2 regions of the Peribacillus sp. RS7 genome follow, and region 2 is predicted to be linked to the other one. Evidence: riboswitches for the same ligand, from Rfam matches in the RefSeq annotation. Region 2 holds a riboswitch; the other holds the start of a gene.

What was found. A riboswitch is a leader RNA that binds a small molecule or an ion and turns the genes downstream of it on or off. The one in region 2 is predicted to bind ZMP and ZTP.
Positions count from the first base shown of each region.
Region 1: it holds a riboswitch for ZMP and ZTP, as region 2 does, so the genes downstream of both, ACDZ29_RS26550 (APC family permease) here and ACDZ29_RS04910 (phosphoglycerate dehydrogenase) in region 2, are expected to answer to the same signal.

Region 1 is NZ_CP168135.1:5,366,144-5,377,266, forward strand. It holds gene ACDZ29_RS26530 (fumarylacetoacetate hydrolase family protein) at 1-286, opposite strand, end outside; gene ACDZ29_RS26535 (alanine/glycine:cation symporter family protein) at 416-1,849, opposite strand; partial or broken gene ACDZ29_RS26540 (L-asparaginase 1) at 2,015-2,218, opposite strand; gene ACDZ29_RS26545 (hypothetical protein) at 2,765-2,944, shown strand; gene ACDZ29_RS26550 (APC family permease) at 3,064-4,656, opposite strand; ZMP/ZTP riboswitch at 4,713-4,791, opposite strand; gene ACDZ29_RS26555 (ABC transporter ATP-binding protein) at 5,788-6,870, opposite strand; gene ACDZ29_RS26560 (ABC transporter substrate-binding protein) at 6,884-7,966, opposite strand; gene ACDZ29_RS26565 (ABC transporter permease) at 7,990-8,778, opposite strand; gene ACDZ29_RS26570 (ABC transporter permease) at 8,775-9,617, opposite strand; gene ACDZ29_RS26575 (M20/M25/M40 family metallo-hydrolase) at 9,630-10,799, opposite strand; gene ACDZ29_RS26580 (GntR family transcriptional regulator) at 10,824-11,123, opposite strand, start outside.
Region 2 is NZ_CP168135.1:946,319-957,441, forward strand. It holds gene ACDZ29_RS04875 (protealysin inhibitor emfourin) at 1-254, opposite strand, end outside; gene ACDZ29_RS04880 (M4 family metallopeptidase) at 287-1,348, opposite strand; gene ACDZ29_RS04885 (PepSY-associated TM helix domain-containing protein) at 1,750-3,093, shown strand; gene ACDZ29_RS04890 (FixH family protein) at 3,121-3,591, shown strand; gene ACDZ29_RS04895 (hypothetical protein) at 3,808-4,290, shown strand; gene ACDZ29_RS04900 (hypothetical protein) at 4,742-4,903, shown strand; gene ACDZ29_RS04905 (hypothetical protein) at 4,900-5,067, shown strand; gene ACDZ29_RS04910 (phosphoglycerate dehydrogenase) at 5,324-6,523, opposite strand; ZMP/ZTP riboswitch at 6,662-6,740, opposite strand; gene ACDZ29_RS04915 (GNAT family N-acetyltransferase) at 7,041-7,556, shown strand; gene ACDZ29_RS04920 (VOC family protein) at 7,626-8,042, opposite strand; gene ACDZ29_RS04925 (hypothetical protein) at 8,078-8,233, opposite strand; gene ACDZ29_RS04930 (PTS glucose transporter subunit IIA) at 8,395-8,886, opposite strand; gene ACDZ29_RS04935 (iron chaperone) at 8,973-9,350, opposite strand; gene ACDZ29_RS04940 (Type 1 glutamine amidotransferase-like domain-containing protein) at 9,448-10,092, opposite strand; gene ACDZ29_RS04945 (alpha/beta hydrolase) at 10,142-10,786, opposite strand; gene blaOXA (class D beta-lactamase) at 11,003-11,123, shown strand, end outside.

The DNA of each region.
Region 1 (11,123 bases), 1.2 Mb from region 2:
TTAAAAATAGAAATAGTTCTACAAGGTTTGCCTCTCCGCCCGTTTCCTTCGCATGACCTGCATATGTCCAGCCAAAATTAACCACTTTAGAAGGTTTTACAGGTTCCAAAATTTTCACGTCACTATATTTCAGCTCTACCCCGTCATACTTTATTTCCTTGTTGACAAGTTCAGCAAAACTGCTAGACAGTTGTAATATCATCTCATCCTCAACAATACCGTAATGTATTTTGCCCTGTTGATTCTGATAGCGAACTATTTTTTGTGTTTTTTGTTGCACATGCATGATGAATAAACTCCTTTGATGGGTAAGGTATACTTACCTCAGATAATATAAAATTCGGCTCTTCTCATAATCGCAAACAAGCCCCCTGTAGGTGATAATACCAAACCCTTATGTCTAAAATCTTTTTTATTACATGGTGTTTTCCTTTTTTAAAGTGGTAGCATCTTGAGAGTGCTCCCAACAATCAAGGTTTTCAAGACCTTTAATGCTATCTTTATAAAAAACTGGATCTTGACCGGCTTTTTTCTGTTTCATATAATCACTTAATGCTGCAAAAGCTACTTTTGATAATAAGAGAACGGCAATTAAGTTTACGATAACCATTAAGCCCATAAATAAATCTGCTAAATCCCATACAAGCTCGACCTTTGCAACCGAACCGAATACAATCATGGCGAACGCACCTATTCGATATAGAATCAACAACACTTTACTTTTGTGTAAAAATCGAATATTTGTTTCCCCATAATAATAGTTACCAATTAACGAACCGAATGCAAATAGGAATACAAAGATAGCAAGACAACCTGATGCCCAGGAACCGATGTGTTCACTTAATGATGTTTGTGTAAGTGCAATGCCAGTTAGCCCTGGTTGTTTATAAGCATCAGAAAGTAAAATAATAAATGCTGTGCTTGTACAGATGATCAGTGTATCCGTTAATACGCCAAATGCTTGAATAAGTCCTTGTTTCACCGGATGACTTGTTTTTGCCGTTGCGGCAACGTTTGGCGCACTCCCCATACCAGCTTCATTCGAGAATAAACCACGTTTAACTCCATTCATGAACGCAGCGCCTATTGAACCGCCTGCTATTTGTTCAAAGCCAAACGCGTTATTAATAATAAGAGAAAGAATTTCCGGCATTTTGGTTATGTTCATTGCTACGACAAATAATGCCATTCCAAGGTATAACACACCTAGAATCATAACCTTGTATTCAGCAATTTTTGCAATACGATTCACACCGCCAAAGATAATCACAGCGAAAGCAAATGTCATGAGAATCCCTACAGTTAAACGATCTGAACCAAATGAGTTCTCAAAAGCAATTGTAACGGTATTTGATTGTACAGAATTGAATACAAGACCGAAAGAAAGCGTAATTAAAATGGAGAATAATACTCCCATCCAACGTTTGTTCAATCCTTTTTCCATATAATAGGATGGACCGCCTCGGAAACCAGTTTTATCTTTTACTTTATATACTTGTGCTAAGGTACTTTCAATAAAGCTGGTTGCTGAGCTAATAATTGCAATTATCCACATCCAGAATATCGCTCCAGGACCGCCTAATGCAATCGCAATCGCAATTCCTGTGATATTACCTGTTCCAACGCGAGCGGCCATACCAATACAGAAAGCTTGAAATGGGGAAACGCTGTCTTTAGAACTAGTTCTCCCTTCCATTAAAACACGGACCATTTCCTTTAACATTCGAACCTGTACAAATTTCAATTTAAATGTGAAATAAATCCCACAAGAAACAAGCATAATAACTAATAATTTTGACCAAAGGAATTCATTTGTTACGCCAACTACATCATGTAATAATTGTTGCATTCTATCACCTCTTATAAGAAATTTACTAGCTTAGAAGATACCTAGTTTTTTCACTGTAAAAAGACCAACTTCATCAACTGATGAATTCTGTCCAAAGTCAGGAGTTATATAGCCCCCAAATATTTGAGTTAATCGCCTTGATAGCAGTATCTCAAAAAAATATGTAATATCTGCTGCAATCGATGTATCCATCATTTGTTTTACCTTTTTAGGATCTGATGTTTTTCCTAGCACCCACATCAATTTCGTCACGATTGCTACTGTGTTCATATTTTTAGAACGTACTACACGATTATGGTCAATTTTCCGACCAACTTCATATATACCCATGTCTTCTCCTTCTTCTAGACGTTGAGTCGTAATGACAACTCTTTCGTATCAATACGGCAAAGTACATTTAATTCAGGCATGTAACTTAATAGATCATCGGCATGCAGTTCAGGTACAAGTCCGTTTTCTCCTTCAAGTGAGGCTACTGTTCACCAGTCGTAAACAACATTAATTTTTTCAATGATAATGGCTCCTCTATCTCTTTTTTACAATAAGTTTTTTAAAAGAAAGTATTCAATTCGCGTATGTTTATTCAATTCGCGTACTTTCCATGTAATTATAGTAACATAAATATAATAATTCAAGATAAAAATATTCAATTCTCGTACACCTCATCCACTTTTTGAATCCACAGAATGGTGTTTGCTTCCTAAATCTGAGCTGAGTTATTACAAATAATAAATATCAAAAAGATAATTATTTCATTAAGTTACTAAATTGCAACTTAGATGTTTAAGCCTAAAAACCATATACATCAACGTGTTTATATGTTCATATTTAGCCAGACACGTTTTCAGCTCCAGTTTTGCCATTTCGAAGCCTTGTCGAAGTCCGATGGACTTACTTACTGCAGACCAAAAATTAATGGAAGATTTACCAGAGGATGTTGATCCATGTGGTGAGTTTGGTGATTATCACTCATTCGTATATAACGGAGACATTTTCTCTCATTCGATACGACTAGACTTGGGAGATGAAATGTTTGTACTTCCTGCCAATCATTTATTCAGCGAGGTTGGCTATAAACGCGTGGTAAAAGTTTGAATTTTTCATCAATATTGTCAGGTGTTCCAATTTGCGAACACTTTTTAATAAATAAAAAAACATGGTCATAAAGTAACCATGTTTTCTTTTTACTCATATAGCTGTGTCTACACTAAGAGTTATTTATTAATAAATTCTTTGTTGATTTTTTCAGCCTCAGCCAAGTATTCTGTTTTAATCCCGCTCTTAACTCCCCACCAATAGAAGCAAAGTGCCAGACATGCGATGACCACCATATCCCAGCCAAATGTAAGAATATTTTTTCCGCCGAACTTCTCACTTCCAATATAAGAAATCAAAATCATACAACCTAAGTAAAGAAGCATCCAAACACCTGATAAAAATTGTTTTTTGAAACCATTCCATTTATTTTTAGCTTGATAATAAAAGTAAATAGGTAGTCCAATGGCAATGATGAAAACGACTTCTCCTGTTAATGGCCAACGCGCCCAGTATAAAGTAAGCGATGCAAAAACAAATCCACAAGGTGCAATAATAGAAGCACCTTTTAAGTGAAATGGACGGTTAAAATGAGAAGCAGTACGTCTTAAAGTTGCCAATGCAACTGGCCCCATGATATACGAAATAAGTGTAGCAACTGAAATCACTTCAGCAAGTACGCCCCATCCGCGGAATAAAAATAAAAAGATAAAACATACGCCTAAGTTTAATAACATCGCTGGACGAGGAACACCATAAAGTGGATGTAATGTACCAAAGATATTCGGTAAGTACCCATTCTTCTGCATTCCATAAAGCATTCGCGAAGTTGTAGCTGTATAAGTGGCACCTGAACCAGACGGTGATACAAACGCATCTACATACAATACAATCGCTAACCAGTTAAGGCTAAGAGCAATTGCCAAATCTGCAAAAGGTGAATTAAAATTCAGTTGACTCCATCCGTTCACAATCATAGACGGATCGATTGCACCGATAAAAACAACTTGTAAAATAACGTATATAAAACCTGCAATTAGAATAGACCCAATAACAGCAATTGGTATAGACTTATTCGGCGACTTCGCTTCTCCTGCCATATTAACTGGACTTTGAAATCCGTTAAACGCAAACACTATACCAGAAGTAGCTACTGCTGTTAAAACGCTTGCCCAACCATATGGTGCGATTCCTTGAGAACTTGTAAAGTTTTCACCATGAAATCCAGCAAAAAATAACGATCCTGCCATTACACCTGGAACAATTAATTTAAAAATAGTAATAAATGAATTTGCCTTAGCAAAAAGGTTAACTGTCCAATAGTTGACGAAGAAATAGAACAATAATAGTAAAGAAGCTATGAATAATCCTTTGGTCGTTAAGATATTGTTATCAACTAAGGAATGAGACCATCTGGCCCATTCCCAAGGCCACGTACTCATATATTGTACAGAAGCAATGGCCTCAACGGTAATAGTCGAAGCGATAGAAATCCAGTTCGCCCACGCAGCTAAAAATCCAATAAAAGAACCATGCGAATATTGAGGATACTTAACCATTCCTCCAGCTTCAGGAAACATTGCCCCAAGCTCTGCGTAAGATAATGCAATAAATAAAATTACAACCATACCGATAATCCAAGAAAAAATAGCTGCTGGCCCAGCAATCTGGGCAGCTTTCCATGCTCCGAACAACCAACCTGAGCCGATAATAGAACCAATACCTGTCATAGTTAAAGCAAAAGTCCCCATATTTCTATGCATATTACTCATCTCTACCTACACCTCTTCCTAGGAAAATAAAAAACACTTGATCTATTTATAGATCAAGTGTTTGCCCAGGCGCGCGGCTTATACTCTATATGCTCCCCCATGGTTCTCCATGTTGCGCCAGTTACATATAGGAAAATAGTTTTTTTATAGTATATAGGATTATTTTAAATTTCACAACACTTTAAAAATATTTATATTTTATATATAATCTTATTTATTTTTCGTAATTCCCTATCAATATTCATTTTAATTTGAATAAAATAGGAAAATCAAGGTCCAAAAAGCAAACATTCGATTTCCAGAACACATGCTACATCAATATAATCATTTTTCTTTAACATTATACTTAAAAATCTTTAAGAGCTTATATTCGCAAAATAAACCGTTCATATTTTACAAATTATATCCCAACAACATTTACATAAACTGTTCTTTTCTTCCTCAAAAAAAAGCCATGCACAAGTTGGGGAAAATACCTGAGGGATGAAGATTTCTCTTTATCTCTCTTTGTTTCGTCCACAACTTATGCACAACTTTAATTAGTGTCTATTATATTTAACTAATGTGAAACACACTCGGCATAGCTAGAGTGATGAACGTAGATTAAATTTCCAAATCTGATCATTATTATCCACATATGATGATTAGCTTCATGATCATCTTCACCTAATCCGTTACAAAATATCTTTCCCTATCATTATCCCTTAATTATTACAATCGGCTAGGTATGACTTCGTTTTAACGGAACTGTTCCGAGAATAATTGCTTAACTCCGGTGAAGAATGGGAATTTCAATAGTAAGATTAATAGGTAAGAAAAGCTAACCAATGGGTGGATTTGAAGAGAAATAACTATTATTAGAATTTACCTATTAATCCTGATAGTCCTTTTTACAGTAGCAGTACTTCTATTGGTAAGAGAACTAAAGAAAAGCATATCACCTTACAAATTTTAAAATCATTGAAGAGAAAGTCAGATTTAGCTGAATTACCCAACGAAAAAATTTTATATATTTTTATTATTTTACTGAAATAAAAATATGAAGTATTAGAAAGTTTGAGCAGCTGTCCTGTTACTTGAATTGAAAAAAGCTCTGTGAAAAGTTTCCTCTAAACAGAGTTTACCGACATATTAAAGTATTTTCACCAAGTCTTTTCTAGCACTCAAGCAAATACTCTCACCTAGATGATCCATTTGCTCCTCATCAGATAGGTTAACAACAATCTCCTGAGAGCCTGATACACACTCTACCACTCTTTTTGAACCAACAAAATGGACCTTTTTCAATTTAGCCTCAAACGTAATTCGATTAGGCTGAAAGCGACTTTGGGTAATTTTTAAGTGTTCAGGTCTTATTACAAGCTTTTTATCTGAATTCTTAACTTGGGAAAACTCTTTTAATAGATTTTCTCTATTCTGGCTTTCTAATAGATCCACATCTATTACATTCGTTTCCCCAATAAAGTCGGCAACAAAAAGAGTCTTTGGATTGTTATAGATTTGCTGAGGCGTGTCAATTTGTTCGATTCTACCTTGGTTCATAACAGCAATTCGATCGGACATGATTAATGCTTCTTCTTGATCATGAGTGACATATATGAACGTGATTTCGAATTGTTCATGAAGTTTTTTTAATTCAAACTGCATCTTTTTTCTTAGCTTTAAATCTAATGCTCCTAGTGGTTCATCTAGAAGGAGCACTCTTGGCTTGTTGACCAGAGCTCTTGCAAGTGCAACCCTTTGCTGCTGCCCACCTGAAAGTTGTCTTGGATATTTTTCCATGTGCTGCTGCAACCCCATAATTTCGATCATTTCGGTTGTATCACTTGCAATTTGCGCTTTTGATATTTTTTTTTGCTTTAATCCAAAAGCAATATTATTGTAAATGCTCAAATGAGGAAACAAAGCATAGTTTTGAAAAACCGTATTTACCGGACGTTGGTTGGGTGGCAAATTCCCTGCTTCTTTTCCATCGATCTTTATACTGCCTTGATTTGGAAGCTCAAAACCGCCAATCATTCTAAGGGTAGTGGTTTTCCCACATCCGCTTGGACCAAGAAGCGAGAGGAACTCACCCTCCTTTATATTAAGGGAAATGTTGTCTACGGCAGTTGCTTGACTATATTTTTTCGTGATGCTATGTAACTCAATAATGCTGTCTTTTTCTTTGGCTACATGTGCTATATTGTTTTCTACAATCGGAACCACTGACATGATTGAAACCTCCTTAATTTCCGATTTCTCTGTTCCATAGCTCGTTCCACTCATCTCGATGCTGGTTTATGAGATTATAATCAGGCATGTTCAAATCCTGTAAGGTGCCGTTTTTGCCATAAGGCATTCTTTCAAGGGTTGTTTCATCTAATTCAACATCCTTATGAACTGGTGCCAAATATAAATCACTCGCAATTCCTTCCTGTGCAATCTTAGTAGTAGCATAGTTTAAGAAGGAATAAACCTGCTCAGACTTTTTCGAGCCTTTCACAACATGCCAAAAGCTACCTGCACCTAAAACGCCTTCTTCCGGAACAACAAATTCAATCGGTTGACCTTGGTCTTGCATTACATAAGTAGGGCCTCCGTAGTGAGCTCCAACTGATGCTTCCCCGCTTTGATATAGATTTGTAGCCGTTCCAGAACCATCGAAGTATGCTACTACTTCTAATTCCTTCATTTTCCCAAGTCCTTTTTCTACTTTTCCTTTTGCTTCTCTTTCTAGCTCAGAAACTTGTACCAATAAAGGAAAGCCTCCGGTAGTTGCAGGTGTAGGGACCGTTATTTTTCCTTTGTACTCTTCCTTCCAAAGATCTTTCCACGACTTTGGTGGGTTTTTAATTACGTCTTTGTTATAAACAATCCCTAGCCCCCAATACCCTAGAGCTACTCCAAATACTTCTTCACCATTACCTTGATATGCTTCTGGCAGAAGGGCAGCGTTTTCTTTGAGTTTACTTTTATCAATATTTTCAACAATTCCTTTTTCGTAGGATAGTTCAGAAATTCCGGAGTCCATTAATGCTAAATCAATGGTAGGCGCGCCTTTTTCCTGTAATAGACGGGAAAAAGTTGCCGTTGAATTGCCTTCAATGATTTTTACCTTGATACCAGTCTCTTTTTCAAAAGGATGAATGATATGCTTCTTGATAGTTTCGCCCCAATCACCACCGAAAATGGCAATCGATATTTCTTGTTCTTGTACATCTGTATTGGCTTCAGTCGCCCCACTATTTGGTTGAACGGGCTTTCCGCAACCGGTAGCTACCACTAAAATAATTGCCAACAAAATGGTGTAAACACTTAACTTCTTCATATAACATCCCCTAGTCCCATGTTTTATTTTGAAGCAACATTTTCAATGCCTACTAACATATCAATGACAAGAATTAAGAAAAATGCAATATAAATCGTCACGGCTGAAACAGCAGCTATCATTGGATCGATGTTGTACTGAACATAATTGAACATTTTAACCGGAAGTGCCATCTGATCGGCAGAGGTCAAGAAAATCGTAACTTCAACATTTACCCACGAAACAGCAAAGGAAAACAGCGTTCCTGCGATAATACTAGATTTCATCAGTGGCAATGTAATGAAAAAAAAGGTTTTCAATGCACCCGCACCTAAATCCCTTCCTGCTTCTTCAATATACGGACTTATCCCCAGGAAGCTATTCACACACGTCCGAACAACATAAGGCAATGTAATAATGATATGACCTAACACTAGATTTAAGAAATTCTGTGGGCTATTAGTAAAGTAGTAAAAAAACTGAAGCAGTGCCAAGCCTAAGAAGATTTGAGGGAGCAAGAGAGGGGATGAGATAAGACTCATCACAATCCCCTTGCCTTTAAAATTATTCCTTGCCAAACCATATGAGGCTGGAATACCAATTAATATCGCACCTAGAGTAGCAACACCCGATAGTTTAAAACTATATATGAAGGATTCTACGTACGATATATCCTCATAAAGCTTTTGATACCATTTCAATGTAAATCCTTGTCCAGGAAAACTTAAATAATTTAGTTCAGTAAATGAAACATTAATCAACACCAATAATGGAAAGGCCAGAAATAAAAGCAGGAAGCCACCTATTGTCCACATTACTAGTTTAGAGATCAACGTCTTCCCCCCTCCATCCAGTCAGACCTTAATAAATAATGGTTTAATCCAATAATCAAAAAGCTAAAGATTAACACAGCAAAAGCAACCGCAGAACCGAACTGATAGTTGAATACCTGCATCATCTGTTCATAGATAACGGTCGCGATCAATTGGATCCTTCCACCGGAAAGCATAGCAGGCGTAACATAAGCACTAATAGCTAGAGAGAAAACCATCACACTGCCAGCCAATATTCCTGGGACTGTTAATGGAAGCGTTACCTTTAGAAAGGTTTGTAAACGACCTAAACCTAAATCCGACGCAGCCTCTTCCAGCCTGCTGTCTATATTCTCCAAAACCGTCGTAATGGATAAAATCATAAAGGGAGCTAAAATATACACCAAACCTATTATTATACCAGTCTCATTATACAGAAGTCTTAGAGGCTGGGAGATGATACCCAGCCCTAATAGAGTTTTGTTGATAAATCCGTTATTCCCTAAAATGACCATCCATCCAAATGATCTTACGACAGCGCTCGTAAATAATGGTGATATGATCACGATATAGGCAATACGCTTAATTATCTTACTCTTGATATATTTGGTGGTGAAGTAGGCGATAAAATAACCGACCAACAAGGTGATAAATGTTGCTATTAAGGAGATTTTTATTGATCGTATGGTAATAGATAAATAGTGTTGATCGTTAAAATATGAAAGATAATGCTGAAAAGTTATTCTTCCGCTTTCATCCAAGATGGAATTATTAAGAACAACAATTAAAGGAATAACAAAAAGTCCCAATAAGATCAATACGGATGGAGCTAATAGGATAAGAACAGTTTTTTTGGACATGGGAATTCTCCTTTACTCTATCCGATTGAGTAAGTTGAAAACAGTCTCGATAATAAGCTCCACTTTGTCATATTCGATTTTTTCCATAGTATCTGTCGGACGGTGATAGTCCGGTAATCTCCAAAACATAAGGAGCGCCGTTGGAATCCCTTCTAAATGGAACATCCATTCATCGGCTCCCGCTTTAGGAGTATCAACATCAACTTCGAAGTCATCTCTATCATAAGCTCCAGCTTCTCTGAAACTTTCTTTTACCTTTTGACGGAAATCTTCCGGCCCTACCCAAGACCATATCTTGTCTCCCGCACTAATTTGGTCAAGATTGATAACTGCCGCTACCTCATTAAGTGTTCCTTTTTCCTTTAAATCGTTCACATAATAATCGGCTCCTATGAATCCGACTTCTTCATTGGAAAATGCTATGACATCAATATCAAAAGGAAAATCATGATTTTCGGTTTTCAGTCTTCTGGCAACTTCAACGATTCCTGCTATACCTGAACCATTATCATAGGCTCCAGGAGTATTTAACGTAGTATCAGAGTGACCACAGACAATTACTTTTTTCTTTTTAACCGTATTTTTCGATTTATATGGATGACTAATGATGTTTGCCGATTTACATTCCTTTATTTTGCCCTCTACCTTAACAAATACCTCAATGTCATGTTTTTCACTTAATAACTCCTGAACACGAATGTGATCTTCATAACTCATCACTACAGCAGGAATTGGGAATTTTGCTCTTGGATTCAATAATGCAATAGGGTCACCGCCGCTATTTACAACAACCTGTGCCAAAATTTCTCCTTCAGCACCTAAGACATTGTAACAAGGCATATCATACACGCCCGGAATCAGGCCTTTTATTCCATGATATGTAAGCTTCCCTTTAATTCCTGTACTTGGAGTAGATCCAGAGAATAGTAGATAAGCCGTTTTTAATACTTTAGGAATTGGAGACAAGATTTCAAGCTCAGGTGTTCCTTCAGGCTCCCACCCCACAAAAGGATACACTTGCTTTTCATTTTCTACTCCTAATTCGCTAAGTCTTTGGTGTATATAATCAGTACCCTTCCACTCACCTTCTGTTCCTGCGAATCGTTGCCCTACTTCTTCACTTAAAACTCGAATCGTTTCTTTGATTTCCCCACGGATACTTGTCGTTTTCATATTACTCATTACAATCCCCCTGTTCTGATTACATCATTTTTCCAAACCGATTTGTTCGGAATGCATACTATCTTCCATTACCACTCTTTCATAATCTGTAATTCCGCTCAGATGTTTGATAAATACTTTTTCTACTCTGTCTTCGTCACGGCTACATAAAGCTTCATAGATTTCAGAATGCTCTTTGATGGATCTTTCTACAAGGTGGGGTCTGCTTAAAAAGGAATATCTAAAATGAACAATATAATCATGTAAGTTTTCTAGCATATTGATCAGTCTGTTTAACCCAGAAGTTTTAATGATTTCCGCATGAAATAAATCATGGACTTTCAT
Region 2 (11,123 bases):
TCTGGAGCGGTTGTGTCAGTAAATGAGAAAGACTGTTTCTTCTTTTCATCAGCTATATCCAGCTGGTATGAAAACGAGTCGAACCCTTGAGCTTTAGCTCCGGCCATTTTATTTAGTTGAGCATTAGGAAGGTCCGCTGTCTTCATTAAGTTCTGTAATTCCTCATTTTTCTCCTTCGGCAATTCATCTGTATCTATCTGAAAGTTCAAGTCGAGGTTGGCCATTCCCCCCATGCAGCTAAATTTGATATGCATTGTAGATGAAGCCTCCTATTCATCGAATATGACTACTCAGGCAGTCCAACCGCTTTAAAAGCATTTTCAATTGTCTCTATGGCTGTTTTGGTAACTTCTCCGCTATCAACAAGTTTTTGTGCTGCCTTGATGACTATTTGTACAAATTGATTGAAGTTTGCCGTTGCAAATAAATTTTGCATTGCATTGAACCAGATCAAAGCCGCTTTGTCCGTTCCGATCTCCATGGATACTAGATAAAAGGCCTTGTTGGGTATGCCGCTATTGATATGGACACCATGATTATCCCGCTCTCCTTTATAGAAGTTCCTCATGTGATCTGGCTGAATATCTTTACCCATTAACTTATTGTCAAATGCAGTACCTGGTGCTTTCATCGAACGTAGGGCCTGTCCTTTCAGTGTTGGTCCCATTATATCAGCTCCGATTAGCCAATCGGCATCACCTGCTGTTTGCTTTAAATGAAATTGTTTTATGGCAATTCCAAACACATCCGAAAGATGTTCATTCAAAGCCCCCGACTGACCTTCATACTCCAATCCACTTGTGAACTGCGTAACCCCATGTGTCAGTTCGTGTCCAATTACATCGAGTGAATTGGCAAAATTGCTAAAGATGACCCCGTCGCCGTCACCAAATACCATTTCATCCCCGTCCCAATAGGCATTCGTGAATTTATTCCCATAATGAACGTTCAGAATGATATCAAGGCCTTGGTTATCAATTGAATTACGGTGCAAGACATCCTTGAAATAATCACGCACAACTCCGCTATAATCGTATGCAGCGTTAACTACCGAGTCTGCACTTGATCGATCTCCTTCTTTCCTAGCCTCATTCTCCCGGAGCTTGGTTCCTCCTTTACAATCATAAACATGGCGGGCAGATTCACCATGACGCCCAGATCCTGCATCAGTTAAAGCAACAACCCCGTCAATATCATATTCTTTCAAAATTCTGCGCCTGCGCATTTGACGGCTTTTCGCTAAACTGATCCGTGCTTCTTCCACTTCATTTTGTGCCAAATTCTCAAGAATATAGTTAGGTACAATGAAACACTGACACTTCAATTTGGAACAATCTCTTTTGTGCATATTTAACACCCCTCCATGATTTTTTTTACGATCTATTACAGTTTCTTTTTTCAAGAGTGCTGGTTCCCTTCATGTGTTTGTCTTCATGTTCATTAGCAGTTTATCTCTGATCCGTTTACATTGTTGTCTCGCTGCTCTTCCTATCTTCAAGACATTCTATAGATTACTTTCGCCGCACTTACCCCATTTCCCTCCATTCCTTCCAACTCTACCAATCGCAAACTCTTTCTCATTACGTTCGCTCCTCTGTTCCAGTTGTTCTTCTTATTTGGAATGACCACCATCTCATCTTTAACAAATTCAAACTTCCTTTTTTTGAATAAATTTCATATTTTTCTCACAACTTTCTTTTATCATCTATATAGGTGAATTTAATAGTACTACTTGGAGGTCCTGTATAAATGGAAACTAAACAACCAAACGCCGCTCTGTATAGAACAGTATGGAGATGGCATTTTTACGCTGGAATTATTTTTGCACCCTTACTTATCATTCTGGCAGTTACTGGTTCAATCTATTTATTTAAGCCACAGATTGAACAAGTACTTTATCAAGACTACCAAGAGGTAACACCGCAAGGAGATAAATTACCAGCATCTCGGCAGATCGAGAAAGTGAAGAAGCTATACCCAGATGCAGTGGTGACAAAATATCATCCCGGAGAAAATGCCTCCCGTTCAAGCGAAGTGAGCATTACTACTAATAATGAGTCTCTTACCATTTTTATAGACCCCTATACAGGTAAATCTATTGGAGAGTTAAATGATGGAGACAGAATTATGGATAAAATCGAGGAAATTCACGGTGAACTGATGGCTGGCACCTTGGGAGATAGAATTGTAGAGTTAGCTGCGTGTTGGGCAGTTGTGTTAATTGTTTCTGGTCTTTATTTATGGTATCCCAAAAATAAGCTAAGTCTTTCTGGTGTTCTTTTTCCAAGAATAAATAAAGGGAAAAATACTTTCAGAAGAGATTTACATGCAGTACCTGCATTTTGGATATCAGCAGGAATGTTATTTTTAATTATGACAGGTTTGCCTTGGTCAGGTTTTTGGGGAAGTAATTTTCAATCGTTAGCTACCTATTCCGGATCTGGGTATCCTCCTTCCATATGGACAGGAAGTGCTCCAACATCCTTAATTAAAACAAAAGACATTGCAGATGTTCCTTGGGCTGCAGAAAATTTAGATGTACCTATCTCAGATATTCAAGGTTTTATCCCACTGTCCATTGATGATGTAGTCACGATAGCGAATCGTGAGGGTATGCATCCAAGTTATAGCATTAATATTCCAAAAGAAACGGATGGCGTTTATACATTGTCAGCTTTTCCACCGAAAGCAGAAGATGAAGCAACTATTCATATTGACCAATATTCCGGTGCTGTTCTAGCTGATTATCGTTATGATCATTACGGTTTAATAGGAAAAATAGTTGCTTGGGGGATTACCTTGCATAAAGGGACTCAATTTGGTTTGATTAATCAAATAATCAGCCTTCTTATTTGTTTAGGAATTATCCTTGTTGCATTTAGTGGTTTTTATTTATGGTGGAAGCGAAAGCCGAAAAAAGGATTAGGTGCACCAAAAGCTCCTCCTATAAAGAACATGAGATTCTTTCTATTTCTGTTAATAGGTCTAGGAATTTTGTTTCCTTTGGTTGGTTTGTCTCTTATTGTTGTTTGGCTAATTGACTGGTTAATTATTAAACGAATATCTGCAGTTAAGAAGTTTTTGAATGCATAATTCGAAATGTAAAGGGTGGCTTTTGCCGTGAAAAAATATATATGTATTTCTTTAATCTTTATTTTCAGCCTATTGTTAAGTGCGTGTTCACTTGAAAAGGATGTCACTAATCTATACAAAGAAGAAACACCACTTGAAGCTGAAATAATTATACCAGCATCCTTTTCAGCTAATACACAGGAGACGATAAAGGCTGTTCTTACTCAAGGTGGTAAAAAGGTTGAAAACGCAGATTATGTTCATTTTGAGATATGGAAACAAGATGGCTCTCTCAAATATAGTATGGAACAAGCTGAGGAAGAGGTAAACGGCACTTATACTTTACGTAAAAACTTTGATAGTGATGGCCTATACTATATAAAAGTACATGCTAGTAACGATGGTTCAATCATTATGCCTCAAAAACAGTTTATCGTAGGAAAACTGTCTGAAAGTGAATTGAAATTCTTGCAAAAAGGGATCCAAAAACAAGAAGAAAGTCATGAACATCATCATTAATAAATTTATTTGAAATCCGGTTTTCATTTGAAGACCGGATTTTTTATGGATATTTGTTTACCACGATGGTTCGGAGAGGATGCAGTTACAGGCAGGGTATGTAATGCTTCACCTTTATTTATTGGATTATTCTGCTCGTGCCGCATATACTGGATTGTTCCTATAAACAAGGGAGCTTCCTCAGAACATAAACAAACTTTAAGGGAGGGCATAGCATTGGTAACTTCACAGGGAACTGCTTCAGTTAGCTTTCCATTCCCATCTGTATGGGGTATCCACTCTTCAATAGCTGGCAGAACGATTATTTGGGGAACACTTAACATTAACTCCATTACAGATAATAGAGTAAGTGGTACGGCTAATTTTCGTGGTACACCTATTCCGATTAATGGCTTTTGGAATGAAAGCACCAAACAACTCACATTCGATTCACCTTATGCCACATTCTCTGGCAACTTAACCATTATTGATGATTTCCAGATTAGAGTTCGACATTTTATTTTACGCGGACGTTTTCTTATGAAGCCTCCCTCTTTACAAGCAGGTGAGTCTGGATCGTGGATTGCCACTACTGATATAGCTCTGAATGAATTTCCTGTTAGTGGTAATACCTATGCCGAGCAATTACCTCCTGTTGGAGCTTTTTTAACATCGAATATCCTTCATCAGTATCAGAATTTTTGGGGCAGAACAACATAGGGAAATCCTTTCTGTGTAGAAAGGGTGTGAATCGTCTCTGTATTTCCTAGGGACGATTCTTTCCTATAGCAAATTACCAAAAGCCTTATTGAACTGACAGGTTGGTTGAGAATTTAGGGATTACTTTTCTGATACCTCATCTTTTCAAATGTTTCCCATCATGATATTACATTTTGATGTAATCCTGATGCCCACATAGGATGGCAAAAAATAAACCCTTTCCCAAACGGAAAATGCGATGAGATGAAGTGAACGGATGCAAGGAGGCACACCAATGACTATCTAACTATGCAGATTAATATTTGAGATAGTGATTTTGGTAGATAACTTTTGAATCCATTAACTCAAAATGAGTACAGATGGAATATTGATTGACAGCATTTTCCCTGTACTTCATACTATTGTAATAACGTAACTGACAGAATATTTGGTAAATTAGGAGGAGGACACTATGAAACCAGCAGTAATGACAATGGATTTACAATTATTAGCAGATGTTCTTAGGGAAAATAATTGTACAAGTTTAATAAATGCAATTGCAGAAAAGGATTTTCAAGTGGCTCAAATGCTTGATGTATTAATATTTGAGGATAAATGGGAGGATGACATGTGACTAAGCTCAGAATCCTTTTAACCATTCCAATTTTGCTATATGGAATTTTCATATTTGTTGTCATTCAAAATGATAAGAATATTCCACTTTATTTGCATCTTCTATTCGCAATCTACTTGATGTTGTTTGTACATTATGAAGAAGAAACGGAAGTGAAACCATGACAGATTTTTAATCTTGGAGAAGTTCGATCTTAATCAATTCGTGATGGAAGAAGTTTTGACTTCTACAGACTGTATCGAGCTGCACGGCATAACCCGTGCCAGGCTGAGTTCGTTCTCAACACGTGAGTCACTTTAATATGATCACCACAATAAGTGGCTTTTTTTGTTCAAAAACATTAACAAAGCCTAAAAAAAAGCCCCAACTCCTTAAAGGAATTGAGGCTTTCACTATTTATCATCTATCTTCCGGTACCAATTAGATAATACGAGTTGTGACGATACCTTCGATTTGTTTGATTTTTGCTTCCAAACCAGGAATGATATCGCCGTTTACTTCACCCTCAATGTCGATGATCGTATACGCATATCCCCCACGGCTTCTGTTAACCATGTCAGCGATGTTCAAATTAAAGCCAGATACAGCCAGTGTGATTTGCCCAACCATGTTAGGAACGTTTTCGTGGAAAGTTGCCACACGACGATTTCCTGTATAAGGAATGGCAGTATTCGGGAAATTCACAGAGTTCTTGATGTTCCCTGTTTCTAAAAAGGTCTTCAACTGACGAGCTGCCATGATGGCACAGTTTTCCTCTGATTCTAGTGTAGAGGCACCAAGATGCGGAATTGGAACGACATTTTTCATTTTCAACACATTTTCATTCGGGAAGTCTGTGATGAACCTGCCAACTTTCCCGCTCTCAAGTGCCGCTTCCATATCCGCTTCATTCACTAGCTCGCCGCGTGAGAAGTTCAAGATATGTACGCCAGGCTTCATGATGCCAAATGTTTCTTGGTTAAACATTCCTTTAGTGTCATCAGTTAATGGAACGTGTACTGTAATGTAATCAGATTCTGCAAACAATTGTTCAATTGTCATGGCGCGTTGTACATTGCGGGACAAGTTCCAAGCTGTATCAACAGAGATGAACGGGTCAAACCCAATGACATCCATGTCCAAATCCAGGGCATCATTCGCTACAAGTGCACCGATCGCTCCTAAACCGATTACGCCAAGAGTTTTCCCCTTGATTTCTTTACCAACGAATTGTTTCTTTCCTGCTTCTACAAGCTTTGGAATTTGTTCTCCTTCGCCTTCCAGCGTCTTTGTCCAGGCCACACCGGCAAACAGGTTACGAGATGAAGCCATTAATGACGTTAGCACCATTTCTTTTACAGCGTTTGCGTTAGCTCCAGGTGTATTGAAAACGACGATTCCTTGCTCTGTGCATTTGTCGACCGGAATATTATTGACTCCTGCCCCTGCCCTTGCAATTGCTTTTAACTGATCGCCGAATTCCATAGTATGCATGTTAAAGCTGCGAAGTACGATCGCATCAGGGTTTTCACTGTCATTGTCGACTTTGAAATCGCCTTTGTTGAATACATTTAGCCCGCTTTCGGCAATATTATTTAACGCTTTGATCGTTTTGACTTTTTCTAAAAGTACTGTGCTCATTTTGTTTGCTCCTCTTTGGTTATGATAGTTTTGAAGTTTCAAAATATTGACAAGATTTTGAATCCGTGAAAATCTGCATTCTCTAAACCTTTACTATCCTCTGTAAATACACAGAAAGAGGCAAGGGATAAAATCCCTTACCTCTGCCCAGGCGAACGGCTACGACACTATGTGTTCCCTCACGGTTATCCGTGTTTCGCCAGTTGCACATAGTCTTTTCATTTATTTTATTTTATCAAATTATTCAGCAATCTTCAATATCATTTTAAAGATTTATCTCTTTTTTTGAAGAAGTCACATCTCACCAGAACTTTATCGACGAAATCTATCGTTTTATCTCCGAAATTAGGAATATATCGACGAAATTAATTATTGGCTATTACTCGTTGGAAAAAGGCACTGTTGAAAGTGGCTGTTGATATTCTTGGACTATTCCGGACAGCTTTGTTGTAAAATGGATAATATTAGTAAAATAAAGAAAGTATAGCAAACTAAAAGATAATTAGGGGGAATTAATATGTTAGTAAGAGAGGCAACGCTTGCTGATGCTGAAGGTATAGCAATAGTCCATGTGGATTGCTGGAGAACCACTTATGAAAATATAATACCAAGTGATTTTCTAGATAATCTGTCTTATGAGAAAAGGAAAGATTTATGGATAAAGAATATATCCAGTGATGGGAATCATATTTATGTAGCAGAGAATAACGAGGGAAAAATAGTAGGATTTATAGCTGGTGGTAAAAGGGAAACAAATAAAGTTGAGGATTCGGGTGATTTAACTGCAATATATATCCTCGAAAATTTTCAAAGAATGGGAATAGGAAAGAAACTTATCAAAGAGTTATTTTTTAAATTTGAAGAACTTGGATTCAAGACCATTCTCGTTGAGGTGCTTGAAGATAATAAATCTCGTTACTTCTATGAGGCATTTGGTGCTGAATTGCTTAAAACCGAAAAAATCAAAATCGCTGGCGCTGAAATAAATCTATTGGTTTATGAATGGAAGGATATTAGCCCGGTATTGTTATGAATAAACCTACGACACCGAACTTCAAAAAAAGACACAATCCTAAGTGAAGGATTGTGTCTTTCATTTGATTTAATTTTGATTAAATCCGCTTTCGTCCATGTAGAACACTTCCCAAGAATGACCGTCGATATCCTTAAAGCTCCAACCGTACATGAAACCATGATCAATTGCTTCATTAAAAGGCTTTCCGCCAGCATCCAGTGCCCTATTCACGACCTCATCCACTTCTTCCTTACTTTTAACCGATAGGGCTACGATTGCTTCCGTAGTTGTTGCTGGATCCGGGATATCCTTCTTGGTAAACGTTTTAAAGTAATCTTCCACCAATAACATGACATATATGGATTCACTGATAACCATGCACGTTGCATTTTCATTGGTCATTTGCTCGTTAAATTCAAAGCCGACCTTTGTGAAAAATTCCATTGAGGCATCCAAATCTTTAACAGGCAAGTTTACAAAGATCTTTTCTGCTTGAACTCCCATCAAATTCACCCTCGCTTGATTTATTTTATGTTCATTCACCTACTATTCGCTGCACTTCCCGATAATCCTGCTTGCAGCAAAAAAGGAGAGCTCACCGTGCCTCCCTCCCTATTAGGTATGCATAATAAAACCCATTCAACGCCGAACGTCGCTTTCACTGCAAGTGCATGCCTGATCAGTTCCAATCTCAACTATCCCGCTCCACAATGCCGCTGTGCAGGCTTCGTAAAGCAGAAAGGTCGCTTTCAATAATTTTCATGCTTCATTAGAACATAAGCATCCGTGAGGCTAATGATTCCGTTTGCTAAACTTGTAGACATGTAGAATCGCGTCTAATAAAGGACCTTTATTTTCACTTCAAATAAACACTCATAATCTGTGTTTCCTTAATATTTGCTTGTGTACTATCTGTTTTTTCTATTTTTTCAACCAGGTCGCCATTCGTGACAACAATCGGAGTTACGATGCTTGGAGCTTTGGATTTTAGAAATTCAATATCAAATGTAACAAGCTTGTCCCCTGCTTTTACCCTTTGCCCTTCTGTGACATGGACTTCGAACCCCTCGCCTTTCAGGTTCACTGTTTCTAATCCAATATGAATTAACAATTCTAAGCCATGCTTCGTGCGAAGGCCCAAAGCATGTTTAGTATGAAAAACCTGGATCACTTCTGCATCAATAGGAGAAACAACGAGCCCCTCCTCAGGAAGAATCGCTATTCCGTCCCCCATCATCTTACCGGAAAATACCGGATCCGGAACATCTTCAATATTTATTACTTGTCCATTTATAGGAGCAAGTAGTTGTTCCACTTTTTCTTTGTTACCGAATAATTTTTTAAACATAATATTCCTGCCTTTCTCTTTCCAGTTGATTTTAAGCTTCTTACAGCTTACATTTAGTGTTTAGTAAATTCTGATAATAGTCGAGATTATTTTTTCTTTTTCAATTTACCTTCTGCTTTCTTCTTATTCTCTTCCACTCTAAATGTAACCATCTTGGTTATTAATTCATAAGGAATTGGCTTGTTAAGTGGAAACTGAACGGCTCCTTTTGAACATTTATATTCAGATAAAGCATGTTCAAAAGCAGAAATCGCGTTTGGAGTTGGATAGAATCCAATATGTTTTTTATAGGCAGCGAAATGCACCAGATTTCCGTTTAAAGCAAAAGTAGGCATTTGATAACTGATCTTTTCTTCTGCAGCCGGTGCTGAATCTTTTATGACTTTTCTTAACGTTTTCAGTATCTCCTGAACTTCTTCGGGAAATTGCATAATGTATTCATCAATTGATTGAATTTCCTCCATGTTTAACTCCTTTCATAATCTAAACGATCACTGCCCACTATTATACCCTATCCTTTTCCGTTACCCTTAAGAAGAAGTGCTCCAAACACAACCCGATTCAAGAATCACTTTCCTTCTTTTGTTTATTTTTTTTAGTGTCACTAAAGTGAAAAATGTTCTTAATCGATGTTAACCCCTCATCATTCCAAAATAGGGCCCCTCCATTTGGGATGGCATATATATCCCTCTCCTTTGATAGAGGAATGAGTTCTTCATCCACAGAATCTTCATAATGGACTTCGACACTAAAGTCCACCAATCCAAGTCCTCTCAGTATTTGGGTTTCAGGATAATCCTCGTCTTTCGTTATAAGGCAATCCTTACAAAAGGCCAGCGCACCTGCACTAACACCGATCATTAAACCTTTGAATTCCTTTACCGTTTGTATCAAACCTTTATTGACCATACATTCCATTAATATTTCGGGTCTTCCTCCAGTGAAGTAAAGTACATCTTGAACTGATATATTTGCTTTCATTTCTTCATTGCCAAGTTCATCATTAAGAAGCTGAATATTCTCTACACCTATATCGTTGAATGATTTTTTAGCAGATTGAAACCATCCATCCCGTTTTGCATGTTCTGTAGCGAACGGAATGATCAAAACCCTGCTTTCAGGTTCAACATAAGTGGCTATCCGCTTCATGACCTCATCAAGTTCCCCTGTTAAAGGATTTCCTCCCCCAATAAAACAAAGATTCATATTTTTATCTCCTTCGTTCGTTATTTCCCGCTACCCTAACTTAAATGAGTTATATCTTTAAGAACTCTTCCATTCTTTTCATTACACCTTCTAGCATGGTAATCGACCTTGAAGTATTCAAAGGTTCACTATCCAAAGAATGATTAGCATAGGGAACTTTATCCATACTTATATTCGTTTTTGTTTCAATCATTTGAATTTTACCTGGAATATAATGATGATCTTTTTCTCCTATTATTATATGTACTGAATGGTGGCTGCTTAATAACCCTTCAAAAATCGAATCGAACTTCAATAGTGGCGTAAGCAAAATCATTTTGGAATTCATAAACCGCTCACTTTTCATAATTCCGTTGATGATTGGTATGGTACCAAGTGATTTGCCCAAAAACACAGTTTCTTGATATTCATGATTTTGAAGAACTTCAGTTATGACGGGATTAATATCATTAACTATCACTTTTTTGATATCTACCAACGGATGCTTGAATATATCCTGGTCGTAAGAGTAATGAATATGCACGACATCATACTGAGTTTGAAGCATGATCATTGTCGAATAATAAAATAGCGGCTTCTCATACGTGTAACCCGCACCAGAAAACATAAAACAAACGGCTGGGCTTCCATTTTCAATATGCGTGTATGTAATTTCTTTTTCATTACTATTTATTTTTCCTTGGTTAACCTTCATGATAGATTCCTCCCATTGAATCCATTCTATCGTTTGCTCTATATATTCATTAGCTACCCGCTGCATTCCTCCTTGATTGATACATCTAGATAGAATCCAAGAATAAGGTTTCGTTTTTCATCGGGAATAGGTATACTTTAGCTGTCAACCTATTTTTTGGAAGTTATTCTGTATTTCTGATGATCGATCAATCCATGCCTTAAAGGAGAGTGTGTAATGAAAATCAAAGCGTTATGTTTCATTCTTGTCCTGCTAGTCACTGGTTCCATGGGCTCGATTCATGCAAGTGCAAACGATCAAAAGGTGAAAGAACTGGATATCGGGGAGTCTTTCGATG